DNA from 3 places in the Streptomyces sp. NPDC004647 genome. Region 3 is predicted to be linked to each of the others. Evidence: riboswitches for the same ligand, from Rfam matches in the RefSeq annotation. Region 3 holds a riboswitch; each other region holds the start of a gene.

Region 1 (4,691 bases), on a different contig from region 3:
GGCGGCAGCGATCGAACCGAGTGCGTTGCGGGAGATATTGAGTTCCCCGGTCCTGCGGGCGGCCTCGTCGCGCAGGCCGTCCAGCTTCTTCTGAGCGGCGTCGGACTTCTCCTTCGCTCCGTTGTACTTCTCGGTGGCCACCTCGGCCTCGTGGTGGAGCCGGTCCACCTCGGCCTTCACCTGAGCGGGGGTGAGACCCGGGTCGGCGTACGCGGGGCCATCGACGGCTGTCGCGCCCGCCGCGCCGGCGAGGGCGAGCACCGTCGCCGTACGGGCGGTGTTGCCGGTGAGCGATCGCTGCCTGGGCTTTCTGTGCGAGGCCACGGCCGCCATCACATCCTTCCTGCTGACCGGCGGCCGTGGGGAGCGGTCGCCATGGGGGAGGACCGTAGCCCTCCGGATCGCCGGCGAGCACGGCGATGACCGGGACTGAAAGGTTTCGGCACGGCGCTGAACAGAAGCACCGGGTGAATTCTCCCGGTACTGCCGGTTCGCGCTACGGGCCTGACCGAAGCGGCGATTGAGGCTCTCCCGGCTGAACCCCGGTGCTATGAGCCCGGGCGCGGGCTGCCGGTCTGCCGCGCATGTCGGCGTGACAGTGCCCCCGACTGCACGCAGTCGGGGGCACTGTCACAGCTTGCGGCACGCGGCCCGTACCGGCGCTGGTCCGTACGGCCTTGTCCGTCGTAGGCGGCTACGCCGGGCGGACGCTCCCGTAGATCGGCATGAACGTGATCGCCTCGGTCCGTACGTTCGCCCCGGGCTTCGGCGCGTGGATCATCTGGCCGTCGCCTATGTAGAGCCCGACGTGGCTGATGTCGTCGTAGAAGAAGACCAGGTCACCCGGCTTCAGGTCCTCCGTGGCGATGCGCGAGCCGACCTTCACCTGGTCCCAGGTGGTGCGGGGCAGCGAGACACCTGCGGCCTTCCAGGCACCCTGGGTCAGGCCCGAGCAGTCGTAGGAGTTCGGGCCGGTGGCGCCCCACACGTACGGCTTGCCGATCTGCGCCCGCGCGAAAGCCAGCGCCTTGGCAGCCTTGGTGGCGTACGTGCCGGAGTCCGCGCCCGTGCCCGAGCCCGGGGTGGAGGTGCCGCCGTCCGACGAGCCCGAGCCCTCGTTCCGCTCCCGCTCCTCGCGCTGCTTCTCCGCCTGCTCCCGGGCCAGCTCCTCCGCCTTGCGCTGGGCTGCCTGCTCTCTCTTGCGCTCGAGCGCCGCCAGCCGCGCCTTCTCCTCGGCCGTCAGGTCCGACAGCAGCTCGCGGGCTTTGGCGAGCTTGCCCTGCACGGACTCCTTGCTGGTCCGCAGCTCGTTCTGCGACTCGTTCAGCTGCGCCAGGCTCTCGGTCGCCTCGGCGCGCTTCTCCGTCGCAGTCGCCTGCTGGGTCTGGAAGTCCGTCACCGCTTGCTTCTGCCGGCCGGTCATCCGGTCCAGCATGTGGTTCTGGTCGAAGTAGTCCTGCGGGTCGGAGGCGAGCAGCAGGGTCGCGGTCGGGTCCATCCCGCCGTTCCGGTACTGCGTTGCGGCGTAGCTGCCGAGCAGCCGCCGGGCCTCGTTGAGCTTCTGCGTCCGCTTGGCCACATCGTCGATCAGCCGGTCGGACTTGGTGCGCTGCTTGTCCGTGCGCTCCTTTGCCTCGTTGTACTCCTGGGTGGCCGTACCCGCCTGCCGGTAGAGCTCGTCCACCTTCTTCTGGACCTCTTCCACGCTCTGCTTCGGCTCCCCAGGTGCGGCCTGGGCAGTCTGCGAGAGCAGGCCGAAGGAGGCGAGTGCCGCGGTCGAGAGGCCGACGGCGGTGCGGGACCCGTGGGAGGTGAGAGTACGAGGCCGCGATTTGCGGTGCGACGCCAAGGCGCGCGTCTCCTTCCGTGGACCGCCTACCGGGTTAGCTGTCGGGTTCGGGCGATCGGAAGGTTGCCCTACGGTCCGTACGCCGCGTGCTCTGCACGCGTGTGCGAACCGATTCACCCCGGTGATACGTGTGGGTCCCCGGCTCCGGCTGCCCCTCGGGCATTGGCCGGACTCGGCGTCGGCGCCCGTGCCGACGCGGTCGCCGGCGGGGGGTGCGGGTCGCCTGAGCGAGCACGGTAGCCAACTTGTGGTGCCGCTGTGAAGGCTGATGTTCGATATGCCCGAAACCTTTTCGTGACCTAGCCCCCATGGCAACCGACTGGACGGTACGCGGCTGCGCACAGTGACAACCGACGGGACGGTACGGAGGGGCCTCGGTGGTGATCCGGAGGGAAGCACGGTGGACATCGCCGGGACGGCGGCGGGACGACAACCGGGCGGCAGCGGGCCGGCGGCGGGGCAGCACCAGGGCAGCGGCAGGGGCAGCGACGGGGGTGACAATGGGGAAGCGGTGTGGGCTGTCGGTCCGGCGGCCTAGACTCGGTTGGCGATGAGCAGCCTCTTTGACGACAGCTTCCTGGCGGACCTCGAGCACCCGGCCGAGCGCCCCCCGCCCCCGCCCGAGGGCCCGGCGCCCGAACACGTTCCGGCGGACCTGTTCGGTGGGCGCTTCGACGCCCCCGTGGACCGGGACGCGTACTACCGCGACGGCGCACCGCGCCCCGCCGTGGACCCCGCCGCGCTGCTCGAAGGCCTGAACGAGCAGCAGCGGGCCGCGGTCGTCCACACCGGTTCGCCGCTGCTCATCGTCGCCGGTGCCGGGTCCGGCAAGACCCGGGTGCTCACCCACCGGATCGCACATCTGCTGGGCACCCGCCGCGTGCACCCCGGCCAGGTCCTCGCGATCACCTTCACCAACAAGGCCGCGGGCGAGATGAAGGAGCGAGTGGAGGAGCTCGTGGGGCCGCGGGCGAATGCCATGTGGGTGTCCACCTTCCACAGCGCGTGCGTCCGCATCCTGCGCCGGGAGAGCAAGAAACTCGGCTTCACCTCCAGCTTCTCGATCTACGACGCCGCCGACTCCAAGCGCCTCATGGCACTGGTCTGCCGAGATCTGGACCTGGACCCCAAGCGCCACCCTCCCAAGGCCTTCAGCGCGAAGATCTCCAACCTCAAGAACGAGCTCATCGACGAGGAGGACTTCGCCGCGCAGGCTGCCGGGAGCGCCTCCGGGTCGGAGGGCGGCGGAGGGTTCGAGAAGACCCTCGCCGAGGCGTACGCGCTCTACCAGTCGCGGCTGCGCGAGGCCAACGCGCTGGACTTCGACGACATCATCATGACGACGGTTCATCTCCTCCAGGCGTTCCCGGACGTCGCGGAGCACTACCGGCGGCGCTTCCGGCACGTACTCGTCGACGAATACCAGGACACCAACCACGCGCAGTACACCCTGATCCGTGAGCTGGTGGGGACGGGCGGGACCGAGGCCGGGACCGAGACCGATCGAGCCCCTGTCGCGGAGCTGTGCGTGGTGGGCGACGCCGACCAGTCGATCTACGCCTTCCGCGGCGCGACCATCCGTAACATCCTCCAGTTCGAGGAGGACTATCCGGACGCGAAGACGATCCTGCTGGAGCAGAACTACCGCTCCACGCAGACCATCCTCAGCGCCGCCAATGCCGTCATCGAGCGGAACGAGAACCGCCGCCCGAAGAACCTGTGGACCGAGGCCGGGGCGGGCGCGTCGATCACCGGCTATGTCGCCGACACCGAGCACGACGAGGCGCAGTTCGTCGCCGACGAGATCGACCGGCTGACGGACGCGGGTGACGCCAAGGCGGGCGACGTCGCCGTTTTCTACCGTACGAACGCCCAGTCCCGGGTCTTCGAAGAAATCTTCATCCGGGTCGGGCTGCCGTACAAGGTCGTCGGCGGCGTGCGCTTCTACGAGCGCAAGGAGGTCCGCGACGTGCTCGCGTATCTGCGCGTGCTCGCGAACCCCGAGGACACCGTGCCGCTGCGCCGGATCCTCAACGTGCCCAAGCGCGGCATCGGCGACCGGGCGGAGGCGATGATCGACGCGCTCGCGCAGCGCGAGAAGACCTCCTTCGCGCAGGCGCTGCGCCGGGTCGACGAGGCGTACGGCATGGCGGCCCGGTCGGCGAACGCGGTGAAGCGGTTCAACACACTGCTCGAGGAGCTGCAGACGATCGCCGAGTCCGGCGCCGGGCCGGCGACGGTGCTGGAGGCGGTCCTGGAGCGTACGGGCTATCTCGCCGAGCTCCAGGCGTCCACCGATCCGCAGGACGAGACGCGGGTCGAGAACCTTCAGGAACTGGCGGCGGTGGCCCTGGAGTTCGAGCAGGAGCAGGCCGCTGGGAACGCTGAGAACCCGGGCACGCTCTCCGACTTCCTGGAGCGGGTCGCGCTGGTCGCCGACTCCGACCAGATCCCGGACGAGGACGAGGACGGCTCGGGCGTCATCACGCTGATGACGCTGCACACGGCCAAGGGCCTGGAGTTCCCTGTGGTCTTTCTGACGGGGATGGAGGACGGTGTCTTCCCGCACATGCGGGCGCTCGGCCAGACGAAGGAGCTGGAGGAGGAGCGGCGGTTGGCCTATGTGGGCATCACGCGTGCCCGGGAGCGGCTGTATCTGACGCGGGCGACGATGCGCAGTGCGTGGGGCCAGCCGTCGTACAACCCGGCCTCCCGGTTCCTCGAGGAGATCCCGGACGAGTTCGTGCAGTGGCGGCGTACGGGACCCGCTACGCCCTCGGCGTCGGCGGGCGCGATGGCGGGGCTGACGTCCTCGCTGTCGTCATCCCGCTCCAAGGCGGGG
Region 2 (4,691 bases), on a different contig from region 3:
GAACCGGTCGCCCAGCGCGACCGCGTAGACGCCGGTGATCCCCACCTTGGTCCGCAGATCCTGCAGCAGCGTGGACGGATCGAATTCCGAGGCGGCGGGGAGCACGGCGACGAAGACCGGCTTGTCCGCCTTCTCGATCTTGTTTGCCAGGGCGTCGGCTTCGGACGGAGGGAACGCGTCCCGGGCCCGCGGATCGACGTAGACAGGGCCCCTCTGCAGGGCCTGAGCGGCGCTGTCCAGCCCGTCCGCAGCCCGCGCTCCGGGTGCCATCACGGCCACCAGTACGAGGACAGCGGCGATCGCGGCCAGCACCGGCAGAAGGACGGTGTGACGCACTGCGCTGTTCATACTTACGACGCTAACTCCAAAGCCGCAATAATGGGCCTTCGAGGCATGAGTAATGAATCCGTCAGCGCGGGCGACGGGGCCCGGGCGCAGAGATCTACCTGGCCTACGTCGAATCGCCCGGTGCCCGGTCACCCGCCAGCCTGGAGAGGCGCGGTGTCGAACCGCTCCCGCGCGGCGTACGCACGGGCAGGAGACAGGCAGGTGGGGATGCGACGCGGAGGGGGCGGTCGTACGGGGCGCCTCCGGCGGGGCGCGGGCAGCGGTACGTCCCCCATCCGCACCACCCCGGACCGTCAGGGCGGGCGCCGAAAACCCACCAGCCGCGACCTGGCCCGCTGGCTCCCGGCCGCGCTGATCATCGGCGGTCTTGCCTTCGACCTCTCGACGCCGTCGCGCTTCACCGGCTCGCCCTTCTTCTCGGCCGCCCCGCTGGTCGCCGCCCCGTTCTTCTCGCTGCGCGCCACGGCGACCGCGGGCATCGCCGCCGGGCTCGCCGTGGTCACGCTGCACCTCGTCAACCGCGACCTGGGCGCCGTGGAGTCGGTGACCGAGCTGGTCACCGTCCTGACCGTCGCCGTGCTGGCGCTCTTCATCAACCGTGTGGTGCGCCGCAGCGGGCGGGAGCTCGCCTCGGCGCGGAGCATCGCCGAGGCCGCCCAGCGGGCCGTGCTTCCGACACCCGACGAGCGGATCGGCGGCTTCCATGTCGCCGCGCGCTACGAGGCCGCGCAGACCGACGCCCGGATCGGCGGTGACCTCTACGCGGTGCAGGACACCCCGTACGGGGTCCGCCTGATCGTCGGTGACGTCCGCGGCAAGGGCCTGGACGCCGTCGAGGCGGTGGCCGTCGTCATCGGCGCCTTCCGGGAGGCCGCGGAGCAGGAGGCGACCCTGGTGGGGGTCGCGGCCCGGCTGGAGCGGGCGCTCCAGCGCGAGAGGCAGCGGCATGAAGGCCCGGACCGGTCCGAGGGCTTCACCACGGCCGTGCTGGCCGAGGTGCCGACCATCCGGCGTACGGACACGGGAGCCGCTCTCCCGGAACCCGCTCTCCGCATCCTCAACCGAGGCCATCCCTCCCCCCTTCTGCTGTACGCCGACGGCGGCGTGTTCGTAGCCGACCCCGTCGTGCCTGCGCTGCCCCTCGGCCTGGGTGAGCTGGCCGACCAGCCGGAGCGGGTGGATGAGTTCGCCTTCCCCGAGGGCGCCACGCTGCTGCTCTTCACGGACGGGATGACCGAGGCCCGGGACGCCAACGGCGTCTTCTACGATCCGCAGGAGCGGCTGCGCGGCCGGCTGTTCTCCGGACCCGATGCCCTGCTCGACGCCCTCGTCGAGGACGTGGCCCGGCACACCGCGGGCGGGGCCGCGGATGACATGGCGCTGCTGGCGGTCAGCCGCCCGGCCGAGCGGCAGCCGATGCGGCGTAGGGCGGTGGGAATCGTGCGCGGCGCGGGCGACGGCTCGAGGTCCGGCCACCCTTCTGACGGTCCGTAACCGGTCCGCGCCACTCCGCATAACAACTGGCACACGATCAGCCGGGACGGGTTTTCCGCCGCAGGGGCAACTCGCCCGGATTAGGCATTTCGTGTCCTGGTTGGTCCCCGCGATATCCGTTAACGATCACCCGGAACAGCTTGGAATAGGCACCCCGGGTCTATTAACGTTCGATAACGCAGCGCGGTCGTCCCAGCCGCCACAAGAGGTGGCACCGTGCGCTGACGCCGAATCCCGCACGATCTGCTCCACCCGCAACACCAGTACCAAGGGAACCGGGGAACCACTACATGGGGTGAATCGGACGCCTCTTCGGAGGGGTCCGTAGGAGACCTTCCTGCTCCGAACCCGTCAGCTAACCCGGTAGGCGAAGGAAGGAAAGGAGTGCGCCCGCGTGGCGTCCAACAGCCCTGCCCCCGAGTTCCTGTACGAACCCGAGAGTCACGATGCCGGGTTCGCCGAGGAGCCCCCGGCCGGAGTCGGTGACTGGAATCCGACCGCGGAATCCGTGGCCGCGGTGCGCGGCAGGCACCGCGTCGTCAAGCAGCGCGGTGGCGGCATGGCCCGTAGCAGCGCTGTCCTCGGAGTCGGCGTCTTCGCCGCTGTCGGTGCGGGCGGCATGGCCAGCGCGCAGGAGAAGCCGCCGGTCTCGATCTCCATGCCGGACCTCGCCTCCGTGTCGGAGAAGCTCCCGGATGCCGGATCGCTGCCCGGTATCGGGTCCCTGGTCTCCGACGACTCCGGCTCCGGCTCTGACGGTGCCGGTGAGGGCGTTGTGGCCGCCCAGGCTCCGCTCTCCCAGGCCGGGCTCACGGACAGCGAGGTCACCGACGGCACCGGCGCCGGCGAGGCGCTGCGGGCCCGCATCATGAAGCAGGCCGAGCAGCAGCAGTCCGCCGCCGAGAAGGCGGAGCGCGAGGCCGAGGAGAAGGCCGCCGCCGAGAAGGCCGCCAAGGTCGCCGCCGAGAAGAAGGCGGCGGCGAAGGCAGCCGCCGAGAAGGCCGAGGCAGAGGCGGAGCGCAAGGCGAAAGCGGCGGCGGAGGCCGAGCGGCTCGCCAAGCTCGCCCGCGAATACACCGCCCCGGTCTCCTCCTACACCCTCACCTCCAGCTTCGGCCAGTCCGGTTCCATGTGGTCCAACGACCACACTGGCCAGGACCTCGCCGCCCCGACCGGCACCCCCGTCAAGGCAGTGCACGGCGGCACCATCACCGAGGCCGGATGGGCCGGTTCGTACGGCTACCGGATCGTGCTCACCCTCGAGGACGGCACGGAAGTCTGGTTCTGCCACCTCTCCTCGATGACCCAGACGTCCGGGAAGGTGGCGACGGGCGAAACCATCGGCCGCGTCGGCGCCACGGGCAATGTCACCGGCGCGCACCTCCACATGGAGGTCCGGCCGGGCGGTGGCGACCCGATCGACCCGGCTGCCTGGCTGCGCGAGCACGGTGTGAGCCTCTGAGGCATCGTCCGTAACTTCGACGCACCTCGCTCCTGGCGGGGTGCGTCGCTGTTTGCGGAGGTGCGGAGTGCGGAGGCCGAGAGCCGCGGAGGTAGAGACGCGCGGAGCGACGTCACGCCCTGCGCCTGATCCGGCTCCTGATCCGTAGAGCCAAGAGCCAAGAGCCGTGAGCCGTGAGCCGGGCGTCGAGAGTCGGGGAGAGAGTCCGGCCCCGTACCTTCGGGACTGGTCTGCCCGGTCGGCGCGGCCTTCGGGCGTATGCGGCTGCGCTTCGGAACCGGCCACCGGGGCCAGGTCTGCCTGGCTACTCGCTCAGCGGTGGTACCGGGGTGGCGCGTCGTAGGGCCAGGGGGGCGGTCCCTCCTGGGTGCCGGGGTACGAGGTGCCGCCGTACGCCGGACCGGACCCGTACTGCTGCCCGTACACCGGCTGCTGCGCTGAGCCGTTCGGCTGTCCCTGCCCGTACGGCTGCTCCGCCGGCTGTCCCTGCCCGTACGGCTGTCCCGCCGGTTGCCCGTACTGCCGCTGTCCCTGCGCCGGGCCGTACTGCTGCTGCCCCTGCGGCGACCCGTACTGCTGTCCATGCGGCGCCCACTGCGGGGGGACCGAGCGGCGCGTGGTGACCAGCGCGGCATGGGCGAGTGCAGGCTGCGCCACATCCTTGCGCTGCCACAGGTGGTGAAGCAGCTCCTGCTCGCGGGCGACGAAGTCCGGGCCCGCCGCGCCCCGGTGCGCCCGCTGCCGCAGAAAGGCCAGCGCCGTCGCGAAGGACTCGTACTCGGCGACCGCTCGGGCCGCCGCGCTCCCATGGGCGCGCCGCACCACATCGCGGGCGATCGAGCGGGCCCGCATGGAGGACAGCGCGTGCGGCTCCGGGGGGACCAGCCAGCCGGCTGCCACGTAGGCGGGCAGGTGGCTGCGTACGGTCTTCAGCTCGTTGCCGCGGGACCAGATCACCAGCCAGGTGAGCAGCGCGAAGACCGGGACCATGAACATGCCGTAGACGGCGATGAAGCCGTAGCCCCCGAGGCTGGCCGAGCCGTTCCAGACGGCGTGCAGGACCATCGCGGTGAGCAGTCCGGCGAGCGGCAGCAGAATGCGGCGGGCGCGCTGGTGCGGTGCTGCGAGAGCGGCGATGCCGAAGCCGATGCCGGTCAGCGCGGTGAAGAGCGGGTGGGCGAAAGGCGACATCACGATGCGGATGAAGAAGGTCGCGGCAGTGACCGACTGGAATCCGGAGGAGCCGAGCGCCTGGTCCTCACCGAAGGCGTTCCCGAGATAGAGGATGTTCTCGGTGAAGGCGAAGCCGGTCGCGGTGATCCCGGCTATGACGACGCCGTCGACGATGCCGTCGAAGTCGCGGCGGCGGAAGACGAAGAGCAGGAGC
Region 3 (4,691 bases):
TCTGGGCGGTGCCGCCGTCGCGCAGCACGACGTCGGCTTCCCAGTGGGTCGGGTACACATGCTCCGACGTCGTCCGCATGGGGCCCAGCCTACGGGCGCCCGGCCGGGATCAGCACTCCATGTGCCATGAGAGAGAGACTGACTGGGCATTGGTCTAGACAACGGCTACCATCTGGCAAGACCTGACACGACCCGAAGGGCAACACCATGGTTGAGCGCCGCGTCAACGTCGGCTGGGCCGAGGGCCTGCACGCCCGTCCCGCTTCGATCTTCGTCCGCGCAGCGACCGCCTCCGGCGTCCCCGTGACGGTCGCCAAGGGCGAGGGCAGCCCGGTCAACGCCGCCTCCATGCTCGCCGTACTCGGCCTGGGCGCCCAGGGCGGCGAGGAGATCGTTCTCGCCTCCGATGCCGATGGCGCGGAGATCGCCCTGGATCGTCTGGCGAAGCTGGTGGCCGAGGGCCTCGAGGACCTTCCGGAGACCGTCTAGAAATCGGGGGACCGCTTTTCCCTCAGGAGAGTGCGGTCGCCCGGTCGCCGATCCGGCGAATTCAACGCGGCGGGACCTCGGCGGACCATTCAGGTCCGCCGAGGTCCGCTTTTTGATTTTCCGCGCACCAGGAAGCGCGGGCAAGAATTCCCTTCTCGTTGTATACGGGATTCCTGTTAATTCCGGGCGCTCATTCTGTTGACGGATTGTTTCGAAGATCTCACATTCATCGGACGGCGCAGCCGGTAGGCGGCGGTCGAGCGCTCGGTGTGCAGGGTCATGAGCGCGCGGGCACGGTCCGCGTCACCGCGCGCCACCGCGTCCGCTATCGCCGCGTGCTCCTCCCAGGAGGCGGCCTCCCGGACCGTCGGATCCGCCGCGTAGACCCAGGTGATCTTGCGGCGGACCTGGGTGAGCAGAGCCGCGAGGCTGGGGCTGCCGGAGGCCTGGGCCAGGGTTTCGTGGAACCAGCCCCCCAATGACCGCAGATCCGCCAAGTGCCCCAGCCGGGCGCGCTCCTGGCCCAGCCGCACGAGCCCGCGCAACACCTTGAGGTGCGCTTCGGTACGGCGCTGTGCGGCGCGTGCCGCGCCCAGCGGCTCCAGCAGCGCGCGGATGTCGAGGAGATCCGCCGCCTCCTGCTCCGAAGGCTCGGCGACACACGCGCCCGCATGCCGGCGGGTGGTCACGAAGCCCTCGGACTCCAGGGTGCGCAGAGCCTCCCGGACCGGGACCCGGGAGACTCCGTAGCGGCGGGCGAGGACCTCCTCGGCCAGCCGGCTTCCGGGCGGATGCGCCCCGGAGACAATGTCCTCCCGGATGGCCTGGCATACCGCGTGCGCGGGAATCCGGCCCCTGGCCACCGCATCGCCGTTCACATTTCGCCCCCGCATGGCCGGACCTCCGCTTAATCCCCGTGAAACGCGTTCGATCACCGCTTGTTCTTGAACTCTATGGCAACAGGGCCGAATTTCCGATGAGGGCGGCCGGAACGAGGATATCTTTTGACCGAAGGCCGGTCAGATGCTGAGGCTGTGCGAGCGCAGATAGGCGACCGGGTCGATGTCCGAGCCGTACTCCGGAGAGGTACGGGCCTCGAAGTGCAGATGCGGGCCGGTGGTGTTGCCCGTGCTGCCCGAGAGACCGATCTGCTGCCCGGGGGTGACCGTCTCGCCGACGGAGACGCCGACGGACGACAGATGGCCGTACTGCGTGTAGGTGCCGTCCTTCATCTTGATGACGACGTTGTTGCCGTACGAGCCGCCCCAGCCGGCCTCGACGACGGTGCCCGAGCCCACGGCATGCACCGAGGTGCCCGAGCCGGCGTGAAAGTCGATACCGGTGTGGGTGCCGGAGGACCAGGCGCCGCCGGACGACTGGTACGGGGTGGAGAGGGAGCTGCCCTCGATCGGAAGAACGAAGGAGCCCAGCCGCTTGCGCTCCGCCTCGCGGGCGGCCCGGGCCTTGGCCGCGCGCTCCTCCTTGGCCTTCTCCTCGGCGGCGCGCCTGGCCTCGGCGGCCCGCTTCTTCGCCGCGGCTTCGGCCTTCGCCTCGGCGGCGGCCTTGTCGGCGGCGTCCTGCTGGGCCCGGGCCTGCTCGTCGACGGTCTTCGCGACCTTGTCTGCGGCGACGATCGCCTGGAGCAGGCCGGTCTCCGCGGCCGCGGGGGCGGGTGCGTCCGCGGGAGCGGCGAGCGCTGGGTTGGCGAGCGAGGCGACGACGCCGGTGGTGGCCAGCGTGGCTATGCCCGCGAAGTTCGCGCCGGAGCAGACGAGTCGGCTCGAGCGGCGGTGTTTCCCGGTGGCACGGGTGAACGCCATGGGGTGGCGAGCTCCTTTCCTTCCTTCTCGCCTACCGGGTTAGCTGACGGGTTCGGAGCAGGAAGGTCTCCTACGGGCCCCTCCGAGGAGGTGCCCGATTCACCCCAGGGACTGCTGCCCTCCCCCCGGAGGGGGCGAGGCGGGTGGGTCCCCGGCTCCCCAGGCTCGCGCCTCAGGGGACTCGGCGATGGCTGCTCCGGGGACCGCGGGTTGCGGGGTGTTCGGCCGGACAGTCGGACCGACGCTAAACGGGGCAACTTTCAATCGCCAAAGAAATCCGGGTGTTTGTAGCGGAGACCACAGAAGAACGGGCAGTCTCAGCAACAAAACGGGCAAACAGGAGTACCCCGGCGCCTCGTCAGGTGCCGGGGTACCTCTCTGTCCCGAAAAGGCCGGTCCGATCCGTACCGGTCCGTCCGTACCGGTCCGTCCGTACTGCCCTGGCCTGTCCGGCCGTTCGCCTCGGATCGGCGCGCGGTGTCCGGGTGCCATGCTGCCGGAGCACCTCCCGGACGTCCGGGTGCCGTGCAGCCGGAGCTGTCTCCCGGACGGAGCCCGGGAGACTCGCGCGCCCGGCGGGCAGGGCCGGACCGCCCTCAGGAGCAGGGCAGTTCGGGCGGCCGGCGGTGCGTCGGTCAGCCGCTGACCACCTTCACCTCGCCGATCCCGAGCGCCCTGACCGGCTCCTCGATCGCCGAGGCGTCCCCGACCAGTACCGTGACGAGACGGCCGCCCGGGAAGGCGCTGACGGCCGCCGCGGTCGCCTCGACGGTGCCCGTCTCGGCGAGCCGGGCGTACAGCTGCGCCTGGTAGTCGTCCGGCAGTTGCTGCTCGACCTGGTCGGCGAGCGTGCCCGCGACGGCGGCCGAGGTCTCGTACTTCAGCGGGGCGACGCCGACGAGGTTCTGCACGGCGACATCTCGCTCGGCGTCGGTCAGCCCCTCGGCCGCCAGGGTGCGCAGCACCGTCCAGGTGTCCTCCAGCGCCGGGCCGGTGGAAGCGGTGTCCACCGATCCGCTGATCGCGAGCAGCGAGGCCCCCGTGCCGTCCGGGGCCGAGCGCAGTACCTGGCCGAAGGCCCGCACGCCGTACGTGTAGCCCTTCTCCTCGCGCAGCACCCGGTCGAGCCGGGAGGTGAGGGTGCCGCCGAGGCAGTAGACGCCGAGCACCTGGGCGGGCCAGATCCGGTCGTGCCGGTCCGGGCCGATGCGGCCGATCAGCAGCTGCGTCTGCACGGCGCCCGGACGGTCCACGATCACGACGCGGCCGGTGTCGTCGGCGGTCACCGGCGGTACGGAGCGGGGCTTGGCGGTGCCGCCGGTCCAGGCACCCAGGCTGTCGGCCAGCACCGTGTCGAGGTCGATGCCGGTCAGGTCACCCACGACCACCGCGGTGGCGGTGGCGGGCCGTACGTGCGCCTCGTAGAAGGCCCGTACGGCCGCGGCGTCGACCCGCTCGACGGTCTCCTCGGTGCCCTGCCGGGGACGGGACATCCGGGCGTCCGCCGGGAAGAGCTCCTTGGACAGCTCCTTGGCGGCGCGGCGCGCCGGGTTGGCCTGCTCGTGCGGGATCTCGTCGAGGCGGTTGGCGACGAGCCGCTCGATCTCGCTGTCGGGGAACGCGGGCGCGCGCAGCGCGTCGGCGAGCAGCCCGAGAGCCTTGGGCAGCCGGGAGGCCGGCACCTCCAGGGAGACACGGACGCCGGAGTGATCGGCGTGCGCGTCGAGGGTGGCGCCGCAGCGCTCCAGCTCGGCGGCGAACTCCTCGGCGGTGTGCTTGTCCGTGCCCTCGGACAGCGCCCGCGCCATGATCGTGGCGACGCCGTCCAGGCCCGCGGGCTCGGCGTCGAGGGGCGCGTCGAGGTTGACCTCGACGGCCACGACCTGCTGGCCGGGGCGGTGACAGTGCAGCACGGTCAGGCCGTTGGGCAGGGTGCCGCGCTCGGGGGCGGGGAACGCCCAGGGCCTGGCGGTCCCGCCCTGCGGCTGCGGGTGGAACTTCATCGTCGAACCGGTCGTGCCGGCGGCGGTGGCGTCGGTCACTGCGCCGCCTCCTCTTCTTCCTCGTTGGCGTCGGCGTCGGCCTCGGCGGGCTGGGTCGGCTCGTAGACGAGGACCGCGCGGTTGTCCGGGCGCAGCCGGGCGGCGGCCGCGGCCTGCACCTCCTCGGCGGTGATGTCCAGGACCCGCTGGACGGCGGTCAGCGCCAGCTGCGGGTCGCCGAACAGCACCGCGTACCTGCACAGCTGGTCGGCGCGGCCGCCGACGGTCGCGAGCTGGTCCAGCCACTCGCGCTCCAACTGCGCCTGGGCGCGCTCCATCTCCTCCGGCGTCGGCCCCTCCTCGGCGAAGCGGGCCAGCTCCTCGTCGACAGCTGCCTCGA

The links. A riboswitch is a leader RNA that binds a small molecule or an ion and turns the genes downstream of it on or off. The one in region 3 is predicted to bind cyclic di-AMP.
Region 1: another riboswitch for cyclic di-AMP. It lies ahead of ABZW18_RS29495 (NlpC/P60 family protein); the one in region 3 lies ahead of ABZW18_RS27490 (M23 family metallopeptidase).
Region 2: another riboswitch for cyclic di-AMP. It lies ahead of ABZW18_RS11965 (M23 family metallopeptidase); the one in region 3 lies ahead of ABZW18_RS27490 (M23 family metallopeptidase).

Annotation. Positions count from the first base shown of each region.
Region 1 covers NZ_JBEXKU010000095.1:2,853-7,543, forward strand. Annotated here, with positions in the region: gene ABZW18_RS29490 (C40 family peptidase) at 1-324, opposite strand, end outside; gene ABZW18_RS29495 (NlpC/P60 family protein) at 695-1,849, opposite strand; cyclic di-AMP (ydaO/yuaA leader) riboswitch at 1,857-2,037, opposite strand; gene pcrA (DNA helicase PcrA) at 2,400-4,691, shown strand, end outside.
Region 2 covers NZ_JBEXKU010000021.1:15,581-20,271, reverse strand. Annotated here, with positions in the region: gene ABZW18_RS11975 (hypothetical protein) at 1-348, opposite strand, end outside; gene ABZW18_RS11970 (PP2C family protein-serine/threonine phosphatase) at 550-1,842, shown strand; cyclic di-AMP (ydaO/yuaA leader) riboswitch at 2,058-2,229, shown strand; gene ABZW18_RS11965 (M23 family metallopeptidase) at 2,237-3,304, shown strand; gene ABZW18_RS11960 (PrsW family glutamic-type intramembrane protease) at 3,617-4,691, opposite strand, start outside.
Region 3 covers NZ_JBEXKU010000077.1:16,597-21,287, forward strand. Annotated here, with positions in the region: gene ABZW18_RS27475 (GNAT family N-acetyltransferase) at 1-79, opposite strand, end outside; gene ABZW18_RS27480 (HPr family phosphocarrier protein) at 208-489, shown strand; gene ABZW18_RS27485 (GntR family transcriptional regulator) at 666-1,382, opposite strand; gene ABZW18_RS27490 (M23 family metallopeptidase) at 1,509-2,309, opposite strand; cyclic di-AMP (ydaO/yuaA leader) riboswitch at 2,324-2,506, opposite strand; gene ABZW18_RS27495 (pitrilysin family protein) at 2,945-4,312, opposite strand; gene ABZW18_RS27500 (pitrilysin family protein) at 4,348-4,691, opposite strand, start outside.